DNA from 4 places in the Paenibacillus sp. J31R122 genome. Region 3 is predicted to be linked to each of the others. Evidence: riboswitches for the same ligand, from Rfam matches in the RefSeq annotation. Region 3 holds a riboswitch; each other region holds the start of a gene.

Region 1 (4,515 bases), on a different contig from region 3:
GGACGAAAATTATAATAGATATACCAACTACTGCTGAACATAGAAAGGAGTAAAATAATATGATACAGAGACCAATGACTAATGGACATAAAATAAAAATTTTACTTGCGGACGATCACCAGCTGTTTAGAGAAGGGCTTAAGCGTATTTTAAATATGGAAGAGGATTTGGAAGTCATCGGCGAGTGCGGTGACGGCATTCAGGTGCTGGAATTTTGCAACCATACGATTCCTGAAATTGTACTAATGGATATTAACATGCCAATTGAAAACGGTGTCGTTACGACAGAGCGTTTGAAAGGGATGTTTCCTGATGTAAAGGTTATTATTTTATCCATTCATGATGACGAGAGCTATGTTTTCGAAACGCTTCGTAAAGGCGCAACAGGCTATCTATTGAAAGACATGGAGGCAGAGTCGCTCATTAATGCGATCCGTTCCGTTGTTCAAGGCTATGCCTACATCCATCCAAAAGTGACGGGTAAGCTAATTAATCAATTACGTCGTATGACTTATTTGGATGAGATGGGTATCGTGTCAGGTGCGGCAGCAGCTAAAGAGCCAGGCGTGAAATTCGTTGCTGGCGACAATAGCCCGCTTACTCGCCGTGAAGCAGAGGTTCTCAGACTTATGGCAGAAGGTAAGAGCAATAAGCTTATCGGTGAATTTCTATTCATTAGCGAAAAAACAGTCAAAAACCACGTTAGCAGCATCCTTCAAAAGATGGAAGTTGATGACCGTACACAAGCAGTAATTCATTCCATTAAATTTGGTTGGGTTACATTATAAACTTTCACTAAATGACAAACACCCCGCATTTTGCCCAAAAGGCATAATGCGGGGTGTTTGTCATTTTACTGCTTTAATTTCAAGTTATTGTATTAGCCTTGTTTATTGTTTCTTTGTCTTCTAAGGGCTAAAAGTCCTGTACTTATTGCAAAGGCACCAATTAGGTAGTAAGGGAAAGGATTGCTATCGCCTGTTTTTGGCAATGTGCTTAGCGGAATCTCCTCATCATCGATAATCACAATTGGATCATCACTAGGAGGTTGTTCATTCTCATCAGTTGAACCCTTTACGACGGCTGTTGGCTCCGGTGTAGGTGATGGATCAGGTGAAGCAGTTGGAGCAGGCGTTGGTGATGGTGTAGTCTCAGGTGACGGTGTTGGTGTAGTAGATGTCACAGGTGTTGGTGAAGGCGATGAAGTCGGCGTTGATGTTGGTGTTGATGTTGGTGTTGAAGTCGGTGTTGAAGTCGGCGTTGATGTTGGCGTAGATGTTGGTGTTGAAGTCGGTGTTGATGTTGGTGTTGATGTTGGTGTTGAAGTCGGCGTTGGTGTTGGTGTTGGTGTTGGTGTTGAAGTCGGTGTCTCTGTTGGACATGGTGTGTTATTGCTTGCTTTAGTTATATTCTTTTCGAATTCCCATGAGACTTTAATATCAAAAGGGCCATCAATGGCATTTGTCGTAAAGGATACTGATGAATTTTTCGGAACGGTGCTGTTTCCGAATTGAGTGGTTCCGATAGCCGCCCACGAGAATGGGACATCGATATTGCTTTCATTGGTTACAACCCATTCTCGCTGTCCTGTTGGATTAACACAGGCATTATCCACCTTGAGCTTTGGGGTGTTGATGACGATTTTTATCTCCGATGAATCATTGGTGACTACCAATTTGGTGCCCTCAGGTAAGTCTGTTGTAAAGCCTGGTAATGTAATTTCTTTCAGGTCGTATGTGCCGACAGGGACTTTAGCAAAGGTTATAACGCCATTTGCATTGGTTACCCCTGTCGTAAATAGGGTGCCGTTTTTCCACAGCTCAAAAGTAACACCTTCATGAGGAGAACCTTCTACTGCTTTACTGATGTATTTATTGACTATAATATTTCCGCAGCCTTCTTTGTGTACAATCGCTGTTTTATATGTGCCTGCATGACCGCCGGTACCTATTGTCAGTTGTTGAGGTCCACTATAAACATCTATTTGATAGGGGGCACATTGAGGGAGACCAATTGTAATTTTGTAGCTTTTACCTGGTGCGTAAACGTCCGTTATACCAGTAAAATGCTTCTGCGTTTCAAAAGGGTGCCCGAAATCGTCTGGGGTTGTGCCTGGTGGATATACGTAAGAAGAGAAGCTCACTTGTACGCAAGTATCCGCTTTTGTATGGAAATAAGCTGTAGCTGTTCCGTCATTATTAACGATTAATCCATTGTCATGCAGCCCGCTTGGGAGGGTGGTGCCTTGACCTTCCATAATGATATCATTACGGTCAGTAGAATACTCTTCGCAGGCATTATTGTTATTATTCTGCCCGTTGTCTGGAGCTGGTTCGGTACCTGCTGCCATGACAAGTGAACTTAGTGATATCGATAATATAAGTAAAATAGCTAAACCAAAAGACAACCTCTTCTTAAATCTTTTCACAAATTCACACTCCCCTTAGATTGGTATTCGAGTTCTAAGAGGGCCGGTTACACTACTAGCTCCGTATAATCCAAGTGTCCAAATGTAGATTATACATCATCGCTTCCCTAGATATGAAGAATGTACGAAATACATCCTCTCTCTGCTCCCTTAGCATACGTATATTACATATGCGCGAAGATGTAGTAAAATGATAACATATATTGTAAATTGCTCAAGAGGGTTTATTTGTCGCTTTTTGACTGAAAAAATTGGGTTATTTTTTTTGAAGCGGAATAAGCAATTGCACATTTTATAATCTTGTCCTTTTATAGGGGAACCACTGGGCGCCTTGTGGCATATAGTGTCACAAAGAGGAGGTGGCCTCGATGTTTGGACTTCTACTTTTGGTGATCGGATGTTATCTGTTGGCTGCATTGACCGTGCATCTGGTTTATCGAATCCAGCAAGGACGACTGGAATCCATTAAGCACTATGTATGGATTGCGGATAGTCGGCAAAAGAATATGGAATGGTATATGCGCTCGTTGTCTTCTTTTTCACAGAGGATGGGGAAAGATGTTCAATTGACGATCGTTGACAGCGGCGTATCCGAGGAAACGCTTGCGATTGTTGAACGACTGGCTAGAGAGGACAATAAAGTGAGGATTTACCCAAGATTAGTAGATCCTATTGCTAAAAAGGAAGATGGTAAGCGTTCACACTTAACGCGGACTGACGCTACTCAATTGCTATGGCTGCTGCAGGCAGAAGGAATTGTATCTAATGCTGACCATGCGGTGCTTGTTGATCTGCATAATCCAGCAGATTTGTCGAAAATGCCGTTCTAGTATATACTATGCGGTAGTTAAATATTTGGAGTGAAGCACACTCAATGACGCCTTTGGCGTTGTTGGGTGTTTTTTTGCGTTTAGGGGGTGTGGGGAGGGGGCTTTTGCTAAATGAGAGTGACTGCTGGAGTGGGCTTGATGCTCAAATGTGGCTTGAATGCGGCTTGAATAGGTGGAAGGAGAAGTTGCTGTGTGTCGCTCGCAATAGTAATGATGGATAGTAATAAGGGATAGTAATGAGGGAAACTCACTAAAATGAGGGAAACTCATTAAATAGTGAGGCTAATCTCACTAATAGCAGCAGATTAGGGCGTCACATGTGGTTTTGTGAGGTAAACCTCATTCTCGATGAGGGGAGTCTCATGGCTAGTGAGGTTTACCTCACTAATAGTTAATGGGAGAAACAGAAGAGTTAGATTAGTGGGATTATACTGAGCTTAACCTCAGACTTAGTGAGGTTAAGCTCACTAGAGGATGATTTTTGTTAAATGAGGATGACTGCAGTGGTGGGCTTGATGATTAAATGTGGCTCGAATAAGAGCCCGAATAAGGCCCGGATAAGGTTCGAATAGGTGAGAAAGTTGCTGTGGGTCGCTCACAATAGTACTGAGGGATAGTCATGAGGGAAACTCATTAAATAGTGAGGCTAGTCTCACTAATAGCAGCAGATTAGGGCGTTTCATTTGTTTTAGTGAGGAAAACCTCATTCCCGGTGAGGGGAGCCTCATGGCTAGTGAGGTTTACCTCACTAATAGTTAATGGGAGAAACAGAAGAGTTGAGATTAGTGGGGTTAAAGTGAGCTTAACCTCAGACTTAATGAGGTTAAGCTCACTAGAGGATGATTTTGTTAAATGATGGTGACCGCAGGAGTGGGCTTGATGCTCAAATGTGGCTCGAATAAGAGCAGGAATAAGGCCCGGATAAGGCTCTAATAAGGCTCGAATAAGGCTCGAATAGGTGGAAGGGGAAGTTGCTGTGTGTGGCTCGCCATAGTAATGAGGGATAGTAATGAGGGAAACTCACTAAAATGAGGGAAACTCATTAAATAGTGAGGCTAGTCTCACTAATAGCAGCAGATTAGGGCGTCACATGTGGATTTGTGAGGTAAACCTCATTCCCGGTGAGGGGAGCCTCATGGCTAGTGAGGTTTACCTCACTAATAGTTAATGGGAGAAACAGAAGAGTTAGATTAGTGAGGTTAAGCTCACTAGGGGACGATTTTGTTAAATGAGAGTGACTGCAGGGGAGTGGCTTGA
Region 2 (4,515 bases), on a different contig from region 3:
ACGGTTGTCGTCTATTCATTTGATTTGCTGAGCTTGATTATGGATCTATACGGCAAGGGATTGTTTAGCGGCCACATCTATTTGCTTGGGGGCCGGGTGCTGCCCCGGTATTCCAGGGTTGCCGGCGGACTGGCGGAGACGATGGCCGAAAATTTCCATGTCGACAAGGCGCTTATATCGGTGGACGGATTTACGATTGATAAGGGCATCACGGGCTTTGATCTGGAGCGAGGCTATCTGCTGCGCAAAGTGGTGAGTACGGCGAAGATGACCGTTATCATGACGGACCATACGAAGTTTGGCAACAGCTGTCCCTATAAAATATTGGATCTGAAAGATATCGACGTCATCGTCACCGATGTCCCCCAACCGTCGCAGTGGATGCCCCATTTGGAGCAAAGAAGCATCACCTGGATCAATGTCATGACGGAAAAGCTGGGGAAAGGCGAGTTGTTTATGTAAATCGGCCTTGTCAACCAACATCCCCAGCGGGGATAATCATGAAGAAGCCGTATGTGATGATCCGCACGTACGTTCTATGAGAGGCCCATGCAACTGTGCATGGGCCTACTCGATTCCCAATCCGGCGGTATTCCGAAGATAATAACAACGAACTAATCTTACTGACTGAACAATCCGCGTATTTCTGATTGTTATATTAAAACAGCCAAGAAACCCAATAGGATAAAATAACTAGTGTGAAGATGACAGTGATTGGAATGACAAGCGACGTTACTTTGATATATTGTCCCCAGCTTATTTTCACGCCGCCTTTTCTTAATATATTCATCCACATTATTGTAGCCAGAGTACCAATTGGTAAAAAGAGCGAGCCTACATCACTACCTATTACACTTGCCAAATAGGAGATTTTTAACGTTAACGGATCGAGTCCCATATTCATTAATGTGAGCGTTCCGACCATTAAAGCAGGATGATTGTTGAATAAATTCGATAGGACGCTCAAGAGGGTACCCATTAGAACACTTGCATTGAGTAAGCTTCCAGAGACAATAGGCTGAAGCAGCTGAATAAGCAAATCCGTCAATCCAATATTATTCAGACCGTAAATAATGACGTACATACTGAAAGCGAAAATGAATATATACCAAGGGGTTTTCTTCAGCATATCGGCAGGAGAGATTTTTAAATAGATCCAACGCCACGCGAGTAATAGAGTGGATCCGATTACAGCCATTAACGAAACGGGAAAATGTATATAAGAGGCTACAAATAGGAGTACTCGAATGGTTAAAACAAATAGGAATATATTTCGCATGAAGCTAGTCCGATTCTCTCTGGAAATGGTATCTTTGAGCGGATGAGTCCCTAGCATCAGATTCCATGCTGCAGCTGGCGGCAATTTTTTCGGGAGAACGCGATAGAAGGTTGCAAACAGTAGGAAGGATAGTAGTAGTAGTCCAAGTGAGGCAGGAACGAACATCATAGCGGTATGCATATAGAGATCCATGTGAACGATTTTTATAGCAATTAAATTTACGATATTACTAACTCCAATAGGAGCGCTGGAAGCTGTTGCAATTAGAGCTCCCGAGATGAGATAAGGTATTTTTTGATGGTTTTTGAGACCCATGTTTTGAAGAAGAAGTAATAGAATAGGTGTTGTGATTAATATACTGCCATCATTGTTCACGAAGAGTGTCATGAGAAAACAAAAGAGAATCGTAATCCAGAAAAGGCGAATGCCTGACCCTTTTGCCTGTTTCAATAAAAGCTCAGCCGCCCAGTAGAAAAAACCAAAGCTTTCCAGAACAATGGCCATTACAATGGTGGCTATAATCGTTACTGCGGCACCGCTAATCGTCTCTGTTATTTTTCCCAGGTCAGCGAATGATACACTTCCACTGAGTATAACGAATAGGGCTCCAATGGTTGCAGGGATTGCTTCATTAACATGGGGACGCCAGAAGATGAAACCAACTGTAAAGAAGAAAGCGCAGATTGTGACAATGACCATTAAATCATTCATAATAAAACCTCTTTTCAAATTGAAAGTTTTTTCTTGTTATCAACTCTCCTTACTTAAAAGAAATGGTTTCAGTCTAGCATCAAGTCGAAGTCTACTTTGTCTACTAATTCCCCCTCCTTTTTTTGTAGTAAAAATATCTTTGTAATGTATATATACGTAGTAGACATATCGTTCGTACTGGTCAATATCCCTAACTCTATTAAAATCTGCTAGTGTCAGTTGTTGATATTTATCTCGTAAAGATAGTTGTATAGGATAGCATTTGGCCTATGCGTTTACGGTGAATTTGTAATATAGTCTTGTTATAACTACAAGATATGATAGTATAAGAGAATAAAAGCTAAACATTAAATGGCAAATCTGTCGAAAGACAGGGACGCAAAGCTGTAGGGCCTTCTTAAATAGATGGCAGACAGTTACCGAATGGATAGGCTTTTTTTGTTGGAAATAAAACTTTATACGATAATGGCAAACCTATCGAAAGGTAGGGACGCAAAGCTATAGGGCCTTCTTAAATAAGATGGCAGCCTGGCCACCGAAGGGAGTTTTATGAATGAAGAAGTTTATGCTGTTTATAGCTGCTATTGTCATTTTATGTCCTTTATTTAATGGAGCGGCGGTCCATGCTGAAGAGGTTAATTCGTGGTTAAACGAAGCTGATGTAAGCAAGGGAATCATTAGTGTGAAATACGATGTAAAGGCTAACGTTAAGACGAAGCTGTTGATCGTTAAAGGTCAGGAGAAGTATTCCTATAATTTAACTGCCGGCAAGAAAATGGAGTCATTTCCTCTTCAATTAGGCAACGGCGATTATACGGTTAGCGTATTGGAAAATATAAGCGGAAATAAGTATAAGGTTATTTACAAGGACAACGTTAAGCTTAATTTGAAGGACAGCACAGCTGTATACTTGAATTCGATTCAGAATATAAATTGGAATGATAAAAGCAAAGCTATTCAAAAGTCGAAAGAGCTGACGAAAAATTTAAAGACAGATACTGATAAAGTAAAAGAAATTTATAAGTATGTGATAAATAACATTAAATATGATAGCAAGTTGGCAGCAAGCGGCGTATCTTCGGACTATCTTCCTCAAATCGATCGTACATTACTATCGAAAAAAGATATATGTTATGGATATTCCGCATTGTTTGCAGCGATGCTTCGGAGTGAAGGGATTCCAGCTAAGCTGGTTATGGGCACGTCAGATTATGTGAGTACCTATCACGCTTGGAATGAAGTCTATTTAAATAATAAATGGGTAATTATAGACACAACGGTTGATGCAGGCTGGAATGGCACAACTACAGCTTTTACGATGATAAAGGATGCCTCTAAGTACACTGCTTCCAAACAATACTAACGTGTATTTGGTTTAAAGAGCCTCGAACATTATGTTCGTGGCCTTCTTTATTTAGAGATCATACAATTCTTATCACAAGGAATACAGAATTATTAAATTCCATGATTAAGGAGTATATAGGATGAAAGTGATTCTTGTAGATGATGAACAACTTGCTGTGGATTACTTGAAGCGTCAGCTTATGAAGCACGATCAGATTGAGGTTATTGGTGCCTACATAGATCCGATTGCAGCGAGGAGAGACATTCTAGCTGAGGATGTGGATTTGGTTTTTCTTGATATTAACTTGCCGGAAATAAACGGAATTCAGCTAGCGGAACAGATTCTAGAGAAGAAGCCGGATTTAAATATTGTATTTGTAACGGCATATAGTGAATATGCGGTTAAGGCTTTTGAACTTAACGCTTTGGATTATTTAGTAAAGCCGGTTAGATCGGATAGACTGGTCAAAACGATTGCTCGAATTAGGGATGAAATAGAATCTTCTCAAGTAGAGATAGAAGATCTAGCTCCCTCTGTGATGAAAATAAATATTTTTAAGCAAGTATCTGTTGAAATATCAAATACGCAGCAATCTGTCATTCATTGGCGAACGACTAAAGCGCAGGAGTTATTTCTATACTTACTTCAACATCGCGGTCAATTCGTTCGTAAATCGGTATTAATTGATACGTTATGGCAGGAGTATGAATCGGATAAAGTCTATTCGCAATTGTATACGGCAATCTATCACGTCCGGAAAACATTGGCACAATTTGCTGATCACTTTCAAATCATGAACGCGATGGAAGGTTATATTTTAAGTATAAATGATGTTGTGATAGACGTGGAAGAATGGGAGAATCGATTAGCAGCTGAAGAGGCTCTATCATTTGAAACGATAGATAATTACATAGAATTAATGAAGTTATATACAGGAGACTATTTACAGGAATATGATTATTGGTGGGTGGAAAGCGAGAGAGAGCGTCTTAAGAAGCTCTGGCTTAATATTTCGTATGAGATTGCGAGCTGGTACGAGAAACATGACCAGCTAGATAAATCCATCGTTTGGTATGATGAAATTTGCACAAAGCACGTCCAAGAAGAGAAAGCCCATTTTTCTCTTATGAAAATATATGCAGCTATGGATCAACATTTACTCGTTAATCGACAATATACT
Region 3 (4,515 bases):
CTGATGATGAAATTATCTCGCGGGACGATAACAGCGATTTTGCAAAAAAAGCAAAGATGCTTCCTGTAACTCTTGTAGTCAAAGCAAGAAAACTATAGTTCCCCGTTATCTTAATAAATCGTCTCATTAACGAAGAGATTTCTTTAATCAATTCCGCAAAAAAATTTTAATTCCAGCCACGTTTCATACCAAAATGTCTTCTGGTTTTCTGGCTTAACTAATTCGTTATTTTCGCCATCTTTAATCATATATACTTTTCCATTATCAGCCGTAACCTTATCTCCAAACCTATAAACAATATCTAAGCAATATTTTTTATACTCTTCTTCTCGGGTATTCGACCATTCTGATTTTTCGATAGAAAATCTATTTTTAATACCATCGTCCTCCTAGAGCCTTTAGCTATAGTTCTTCATTTATTTCACTTCTAATTCCAATAATTGATGTATAAAAAGCAAAACAATCCACAAAATAACTTCACATCCAGTTAAGGAGTGAACATACATGAGCAGAAAAAGTTTAGTCGTTCCACAAGCACAAGCAGCACTTGACCAAATGAAATATGAGGTAGCACAACAGTTTGGGATTCAATGGTCTCCAGATGGTTACAATGGGAATATGACTACTCGTGATGCAGGTACTATTGGTGGAAACATCACAAGAGCGTTAATTCAAATTGCAGAACAATCTCTTGGCTCAGGGACAAGAAGATTCTAATTTAAAATTTAAAAATACGATTACGGTCGAAGGGACGCTTACAGCATATGCGAACAAAGTGGAGCCCATTCAATTAGCCGGGTTATCAATTTAGCTGTAGAAGTTCATAACAACGAATAGCTGACAGGTTAAAAAACCGCCGTTGGTTTCAACCAACGGCGGTTTTTCATTGCACAGCCTCTAGCAACGGGGCGATCAGCTCTTAAAACGTAAAGTCATATCGTGCAATTCTTGAGCCATACGCGTCAACGCATTCACGGATTCCGAAACTTCTTCCATCGTAGCTAATTGCTGCTCCGAAGCGGCAGCTACACTTTCTGTCTTCGAGAAGGCAGCTTCCGTAATGCTGTTCATATCGTGGAGAGAAGCGGTAATTTCCTCTGTGCCTGCCGACATTTGTTGTGATGCGGCAGATACCTCCTCCATCTGATAAGCCACCTGCTGCACCCCATTCATAATGTTACGGAATGCCTCTCCTGCTTCCTTCATAATCACAGTTCCGTGTTCGACCTCTATGCTGCCTTTTTCCATGGCGACAACCGCAGAACGAGTTTCACCTTGAATTTGCTGAATGATCACCACGATTTGTTCCGCCGATTGTCTGGATTGCTCCGCCAGCTTCCGAACCTCGTCGGCAACGACAGCAAAGCCTCTCCCGTGTTCGCCCGCTCTTGCAGCTTCAATCGCGGCATTCAATGCAAGCAAATTCGTCTGCATTGAAATATCGGTAATAACATCGACGATTTGACCGATTTCATGAGATCGTATACCCAGTTGGTTAACAACCTTGGCCGAATCGTTGACCGATTCTCGGATCAAATCCATTTGGGACATCGCTTTCTGGATCGAAATATTGCCTTCCTGGGCTTCCTTGGAAGCCTCCATTGACATTGCGGATACATTGCCTGAAAATTCTGCAATCCGATTAACGCCGGTAGCCATCTCTTCCATTGCTCTTACGCTTTCGATAGAGCTTTGCATCTGCTGATCGGCACCTCCAGCAATGTCTTGAATGGCCGCAACGACATGATGGGTAGTTTGGCTGGATTGTTCGGAGCTTGCTGCCAATTGCTCCGAGCTTGCAGACAAGTTCTGAGACTCGAGGACGATCTTCGCAATGATTTCTCTCAAGCTAGTGATCATTCCATTGAAATCCTTTGAAAGAAGACCGATTTCGTCTTTTGATTGGTATGTAGCGTTAACCGTTAAATCCCCGTCCTGCGCTTTTGCCATCAATTGCTGAATGGTGCGGACAGGTCTTGTGATCATATTAGAAATGCCGTATCCGATCAAGGAACATAAAATGACGGCAAGTAGGGTAACGACAACGATGATCGATGTAGCCAGTTTGGAGCTTTGAACACTTTTCTCATAAAAGATTTTTGCGTCGTCTTCATTGAACTTAACAACGTTCTCCAGGCTTTTGATCATTTCTGCACGGATCGGCTTGAACGAATTTACATATTCCTTATGCGCTGCTTCTTTTTGATTGGCAACTGCCAAGTTATCCACTTTTTTCTTGGCTTCGTTGTTTTTAGGGATCAAATCGATAAAGCTTTGGTACTGCTCTTGTGCTCTCGAAGACAACGTGATCTGCTCGAGACTTTTTCGTATCACCTGATTTTTATCGCGGGTCTGAACAATTTGCTGTTGAATTTGCTTAATGATAGCCTCGTCTTTCGCCAGCAGCATTTCAAGCTGCAAAGCATCCATTTGCGAATTGCCGAACAAAAGTCCTTCGACCAGGCTGTTCGGAATCAAGGTTTCTTCGTACATAGCACGGGCATTGCTAGCCATCTTGTTCATGACGAAAAAGCCTGTAATACCGATAATGAGTAGGAAAATAATGGAAAGTCCGAGCATTCCCCCGATTTTCGTTTTGATTCGTAAATTCTGAATATATTTCATGATCCAAGCATCCCCCATTAAGATATTGTAAAATAAAAAAAGTCCACCCCAAAAGAAAGGGATGGACGTCCTCCCAATTTTCGGTGACCCGGCTGCCGTAGATCGAAATCCTTAGGCCCGTAGCTTTGCGTCCCCCTCTTTCGAGAAGTATGCCTTTTCGTGATATGGGTATATCTATTGGCCAAAGTATAATATAGCTTTTCGGGATATACAAGACCTTTTTACTAAAAATAAATACTACTTTAGATACCGGTATGTCGGAATTTAGGTCAATTTTCACTGTCTATATAGGGAGTAAAGACCTGCTAACGACGTTATTTCGCAATTATTCGGTTTATTCCCCTTATTTATCTTCGGCATAATTTGACAAAAAGTGAAGTCTAGTTTATTCTCTGATTTGTCCGGACAAAACTACTTTTTTGGAAACGAGGGGTACATCTTGAGAAAATTACTATCGAAATTGGCTTTGTCGAGCTTGGCTATGGCACTTGTATTTTCATCCGGTTTGTCTACCGCAGAAGCTAGCAAGGACCCGTCACACACCAATAATAAGAAAGCAAAAGTTGCATTGTTGATTCCAGGTTCCTCCAAGGACGGCGGGTTTATGGAATCTGCTTACCGTGGATTAGCGAAGGCAGAAGAGGATTTCAGAATCAAAGCGACGTTTGTGGAAAATATCCCGCATGACACTGCGCAAATTGCGGATGCATTGCGCAAATTGGCCAAGAAAAACCCGGATATGATCATTGCTCATGCAGGGCAAAGCTCGGAAGCCGTGAAGTTGGTAGCTAAAGAATTCCCGAAAATAAAATTTGTTAATACACAAACGAATTTGACCGGCGATAACCTGTCCAGCTATCAGGTAAAACAGGAAGAATCCGCATGGCTGGCAGGTGCAGCTGCAGGACTTCTGACAAAAACGAATGTGGTTTCTCATATTTCCGGTGCACGCGTAGGTCCCGGTCTATTGGGACGCGCAGCATTTGCTGACGGTTTGAAATACACGAATCCTGAAGCAACATTCCTTACCACGTTTACAGGCGATCAAGAAAACGCCGCTTTGGCAAAAAGTGTTGCGCAAGCACAAATTAACGCGGGGTCGGATATGATCTTTACTATGTTGAATAAGGCTCGTTCCGGTGTTACGGAAGCGGCACGCGAGAATGGCGTGTATCAATTCGCTAACGTTCGTGATTATTATGCCGATGCACCCGATGTTTTCATTGGATCTGCGATATCGGATGCAAGCTTGACAGTATATGGAGCAATTAAAGATTTGACGGAAGGCACGTGGAAGCCGAATACAGTGAAAAAAATCGGACTTGAAAATCCGGATGCCGTTCGACTTGCCCTGTCACCTTTTGTTCCACAAGACGTGAAGGATAAAATTGTAGTGTACGCCGAAAAAATCGAATCAGGTGAAATTGTTATTCCTTCAGAATATACCGGTCCTGAATTTCCAGCTAACTAGGGCTGCGTTCGGAAAATGAATTGCTAAGTGAGTCTCTTAATTCGTATATTAAGCACTTCTTTAATCCCGAGAGGGGTTAGAGAAGTGTATTTTTTTTCATGTCCGATCGTTTCATCTTTAACCAACCGGGTGAAATCCTGTGAATAAGCGAGCATTCGTGAGAACATCATATCGTACCAAGGGAGCTTAATAATAAACAGCTGCTGCGGCATACTGCTCCTTGTTTTGTTCAACTAACGTTCCCCGGTAGCGTAAAAATTCGCCTTACTTTTCCTTCTTCATTTCTTCCTCCTTTTTTTTGTAGTATCGGTCTATAGCTTCCTTTTCCAAATCGCGCCTAGGTAATTTAGAGTTAATTCTAAGAAGGATTAAAATAATTATTAAAAGTAGAAAGACGATAATAAAATGCACCTGAACCA
Region 4 (4,515 bases), on a different contig from region 3:
CGCTAGCTAAAGACAATTTAGTATTAAGCGTGTTTGTCGAGTTCCAATGAAACGGATCCTCGAAGTGCCATTTCCTAAAGTTATAAATATTTGTTTCTGTAAACATACCCGCATCATTTAATCCATGCATTCGGAGCTGCTCGTAAACTCTCGTCTTCCTAGCGAATTCTGCATTAATGATCGGTTTTAAAGAAGTTGAATCCGTTGAATCCTGTGATCTTTTTTTATTTAACATCGGTAATGCTTTATTCATCATCACTGAAAGCAACCTCGCACGCCCTGTTCCCATATTCATGCTGTATGCCTTCAGTTCGTGAACTAAGCGAATCCATCTTAATTGCTTAAAGAGGTGAGTATAATTTGCTAATGCGTCGCCCCAGGATATCGTTAAATTCCCTCGAGCTCCTGTTAACAATACGCCAACATCTATCTCTGCAGCTTTTTCATAAATACCTCTAATCCAAAAAGAATTCATATAATTTTTATAAGGCATTTCCAACAGTTCAAGATAAGAATCTATTTCTGTAAACGAATTTCTATCTTCAAAATCCAGATAATGTGGTGTAATACCCCCAATATGCTGAACAGTCGATTGAATATAGGGGGACTCATTCGCAATACTATGACGAGGTGTAAAATCAATAAAGTCTTTAGTGGGAATATAGCTGAACGTATGAAGCTGCTTGTTCATTGGACGAAGCGCTTTGGCTGAGAAAGCGGCAACCGCTCCTGAATCCAGTCCTCCGCTCAAATCCGATCCAACCTGGCGATGAGTTCGCAGTCTAGCATTCACAGCCTCTTGAAAAACATCCTGAAACGCTTCGACATATTGTTCATCCGTCTTAAAGCGAAGCTTCATCCCCGTCTTTATTGTAAAGTACCTCGACACCTTCATTTGATTACCATTCACTATCAGACTGTGTGAGGGGGGTATTTGATAGATGTCCTTATATACGTTACTAGTAACATCAACACTTAATATCGCTGTATTGATTGCCAGATACTGAGCCAACCACTGTTCATTCAGACGTTTTACAATATTCGGTATAGTAAACAATGGCTTCATTGTTGTACACAACGCAAGTCTTTCACCACTCCAGTGATAATATAACGTTCTGCTGCCAGAGAAATCTCTTGCAGCGAACATTCGCTGCTCACGCTCATCCCATATGATAAATGCAAATTCACCTATCAAATATTTGGGAGAATCCTCGCCCCATTTGGAATAGGAAAGCAGAATAAGCTCAGCATCGGTAATATGCTCTCTGCTATCATGCTGTACCTGGAGTAAGTTAAATAATTCATTACGGTTATCAATAATAGCGTCTGCGGTAATGACTAATCGTCTTTCGGAATCATAAAAGGGATTGCGCTCACCAACAGATTCAGGTGTAATCCACTGGTTGTGACAGCCAAGAAACACATTATCAACATTCCAAGCTTGTGAAGAGTTACAAGGAAATTGAGATAATTCATGCATCATTCGATTGCCCTGCTCTAACACTAAGTTAGTATGATCGATTTCATATACGGCTGTGATCGCACTCATTTGTTCCTCCGATGTGATATCGATCCGTTCTATTTACTTAACAAATACGAATATCATCCAAGCGAGCATTAGTTCTCAATAAAGAACATATCTGAATGTTACACCCTTAAAAAGGGTTTGTCAATCAAAAATATTCAATTTTATGTAAATGAAAGCTGTTGTTTTGTTCTTTATAAAAAACAAAACTTTATCAAACCTTAATACATTTTTTCAAGCTATTTTTTACATTTCAATCGCTTTCTCTCACAAAAAAAAATCCACTTATTTACTAACTTAGTGGATTCGATTCAATCACCCAGAAAAATATATTCGTTATTACTTACAAGCTTTCTTAATTGAGAATTATTAGTTATAATAGAAGTGAGTTTACATCTATGTACAAACGGAGGAATTGGCTATGATTGGAGAACGCATTCAAATGCTGCGCAAGAGAAAAGGACTTTCCCTAACGGAGCTTTCCCAAAGAGCAGGCGTCGCAAAGTCTTATCTTAGTTCAATAGAGCGTGGACTACAGCAAAATCCTTCGATACAGTTTCTCGAGAAGGTTGGCGCAGTATTAAATGTAACTATTGAAGAGTTTTTAAATACCGATCAAACTGAAAGTAATCCCGAGCATCTAGATCGTGAGTGGTCAGACCTAGTTAAGGAAGCAATGGCATCTGGCGTTAGTAAAGATCAATTCAAAGAGTTCTTGGAATTTAATAAGTGGAAAATAAAGCGTGAATAGCATTTAACCTATTTACACAGCTTTATCCTGTTTGTCTACCTTACCTTCTTCCTCAAGGCAAAGAAGTGCTTTACGAACGTCGTCTGTATTAAGTCCCATTTTACGCGCGCTAACAATTAATTCAACCCACTCCATATCCAAATCTTGAATATTATCTACTTGTCCAAGCGTCATATCACCTTGTCCCCCATTCATATCGGGGCCGGTTGCACCACTGACTCCATGCGTTTAAGGTGCCCAGATACTAAACGCATTTCAACGTCTCCCTTTCACTAACTATAAGTATTATATCCCCCTTCGGACGCATATGCTGTCGCTTTATGTACTTGAAATTTGGGAGATAATTGTATTTTTTGTCGAATCAGCTTGTAAAAATCAAAAAAATTGTGACTGTCACACCACTTTAGAATGGATCAAAATGGCTGAATACTTACGGGCAATCATATAAATATCAATTCCTGCTTTTCACTTTTGAAGCTTGATTGATTCTAATCCAAAGTATTTCGCATAAATCGTATTTGGCCAAATTGCGGGATCCTCTCCAATATCACTGACAAATACATGATCCAGATAGGTTTCGTAAGGATTTTTATTGTTAATTGAAAAAGAGGAAACTTTAACATCAGGCTTCCCTTCGTTTATATGACTTTTGATTACAGATAGACGATTCTGCTGCTCTTCATTTAGTTGCGTATATTTAAGCAAAACGAGACTCATAGAAATAAGTAGCACTACACTTAATATAATTGAAAATACAAATCTTTGTTTCATGAATACTGCTCGAATAACGTTCATCCGAAGAAGACCCATAACACCAATAATTAGGAAGACACTAGAGCCAAAGCCAGCTCTCAAAGGAAAATACGGGGAAGCGAACATAACTACATTATTAATTACACTAAGTAGAATAAATACAAATGAATAGAGCAAATCAGAGCCATTTTTTTTGTAAAATCCAAGCCAATTATTTCTTCTTTTGTTGAAATATGCCAATAATATGGCTATAAATATAAATAATGCTATCCAGAGTGGCGCTTGAATCAGCATAATCTTAATAGTCATAGCTGCTGGTATTTTAATATGATACAACATAAAAGAGTAATCTTCGGCCTTCTCCATTCTCGCTGCCCTTACCATATTACCAGGTGCCAGCATTAGGAGCAGGAAGCCTACTATCATACCGCCAAAGCCTGTCAGCATCCATATGGCTATCTTTTTCTTGAAATAAAAATATCCTAATAATATTGCTGCTAGCAGTAATGTTGATAAAGCAGTATTTTCATTCGTCCAGCCTGTAACGACACCTAAAATCAACATACTCAAACGGCTTAAAAACCGATCCTTTAATCCTACACCTATCATAGTTATTCTAAAGGGCAGAAGAAATAAAAGAATAATGACCGAGGTCCATAAATAATTGACAGAGCCAATTATCCAGATGGTAGTTTCACCAAAGGAAGGTAGACTTGTCCAACAAAAAAATATGATTAACAACAGGACTGCACCTGATTGAATCATTAGTTTTTTCCCTTGCGAATGCCAATAAACTAAGTAAATGAAAGAAACATATATACATGCATTTAGCGTTGCGCTAACAGTCTTATTCAACATCAGCAATATTTGACCAATTGTATGGGCAACAGTCCTACCGCCCCATTCGAAATAATGCATATACTGTGACCTAAAAACATCAAATAAATTTTCAATTCGTTTAGACTTATCCCACATGAATGAGTAGTTAAAATCATCTGCAAACATCGGTGAAAGTAGATTCACCGTTAACATGTACGTGAACAATAATAGTAATAACGTTATACTGCTATATTTAGTAACTGTCATTATATACCATCCTACTATTCAATTTATTAGAGCTCTGTTTAAGTATGGCATGCCATTATCCTATGGATACAGTTTCTTTAGCTTTATCCTTGACAGAAACCTTCTCTCCGTCATATTCATCGATAAAGTATAAGGGTCTCTGCTTTGTTTCATTAAATACTCTTCCTAAATATTCACCAATAATGCCTAGAGACAATAACTGTATGCCACCTAAGAACAAAACAACAGTTATTAACGAAGCATAACCAGCCACAGATTCGCCAAAGAGCAGAGTCTTTATGATGACCCATCCCATATAAATAAAAGCGACAACTGATATGAGAACCCCAAACAATGCGGATATGCGCAGTGGGGCTGTTGTAAATGATGTTATTCCTTCGATTGCCAAATCCACCAGCTT

What was found. Region 3 has a riboswitch for cyclic di-GMP ahead of AC0YN7_RS21925 (methyl-accepting chemotaxis protein). Riboswitches for the same ligand answer to the same signal wherever they lie in the genome.
Region 1: another riboswitch for cyclic di-GMP. It lies ahead of AC0YN7_RS23700 (SpaA isopeptide-forming pilin-related protein); the one in region 3 lies ahead of AC0YN7_RS21925 (methyl-accepting chemotaxis protein).
Region 2: another riboswitch for cyclic di-GMP. It lies ahead of AC0YN7_RS12115 (transglutaminase-like domain-containing protein); the one in region 3 lies ahead of AC0YN7_RS21925 (methyl-accepting chemotaxis protein).
Region 4: another riboswitch for cyclic di-GMP. It lies ahead of AC0YN7_RS18425 (anti-repressor SinI family protein); the one in region 3 lies ahead of AC0YN7_RS21925 (methyl-accepting chemotaxis protein).

What each region holds. Positions count from the first base shown of each region.
Region 1 is NZ_JBWDNM010000016.1:78,649-83,163, reverse strand. Features, by position in the region: gene AC0YN7_RS23710 (sensor histidine kinase) at 1-53, shown strand, start outside; gene AC0YN7_RS23705 (response regulator) at 60-788, shown strand; gene AC0YN7_RS23700 (SpaA isopeptide-forming pilin-related protein) at 881-2,428, opposite strand; cyclic di-GMP riboswitch class II at 2,461-2,541, opposite strand; gene AC0YN7_RS23695 (hypothetical protein) at 2,797-3,258, shown strand.
Region 2 is NZ_JBWDNM010000006.1:157,025-161,539, forward strand. Features, by position in the region: gene AC0YN7_RS12105 (DeoR/GlpR family DNA-binding transcription regulator) at 1-462, shown strand, start outside; gene AC0YN7_RS12110 (ArsB/NhaD family transporter) at 659-1,990, opposite strand; cyclic di-GMP riboswitch class I at 2,334-2,414, shown strand; cyclic di-GMP riboswitch class I at 2,448-2,530, shown strand; gene AC0YN7_RS12115 (transglutaminase-like domain-containing protein) at 2,544-3,353, shown strand; gene AC0YN7_RS12120 (response regulator) at 3,475-4,515, shown strand, end outside.
Region 3 is NZ_JBWDNM010000014.1:88,955-93,469, forward strand. Features, by position in the region: partial or broken gene AC0YN7_RS21915 (class I SAM-dependent methyltransferase) at 1-98, shown strand, start outside; gene AC0YN7_RS21920 (small, acid-soluble spore protein, alpha/beta type) at 505-717, shown strand; gene AC0YN7_RS21925 (methyl-accepting chemotaxis protein) at 913-2,625, opposite strand; cyclic di-GMP riboswitch class I at 2,705-2,789, opposite strand; gene AC0YN7_RS21930 (BMP family protein) at 3,065-4,096, shown strand; gene AC0YN7_RS21935 (hypothetical protein) at 4,120-4,329, opposite strand.
Region 4 is NZ_JBWDNM010000011.1:29,878-34,392, forward strand. Features, by position in the region: gene AC0YN7_RS18415 (asparagine synthase-related protein) at 1-1,549, opposite strand, end outside; gene AC0YN7_RS18420 (helix-turn-helix domain-containing protein) at 1,947-2,276, shown strand; gene AC0YN7_RS18425 (anti-repressor SinI family protein) at 2,289-2,450, opposite strand; cyclic di-GMP riboswitch class II at 2,468-2,551, opposite strand; gene AC0YN7_RS18430 (DUF3329 domain-containing protein) at 2,742-4,115, opposite strand; gene AC0YN7_RS18435 (glycosyltransferase family 2 protein) at 4,171-4,515, opposite strand, start outside.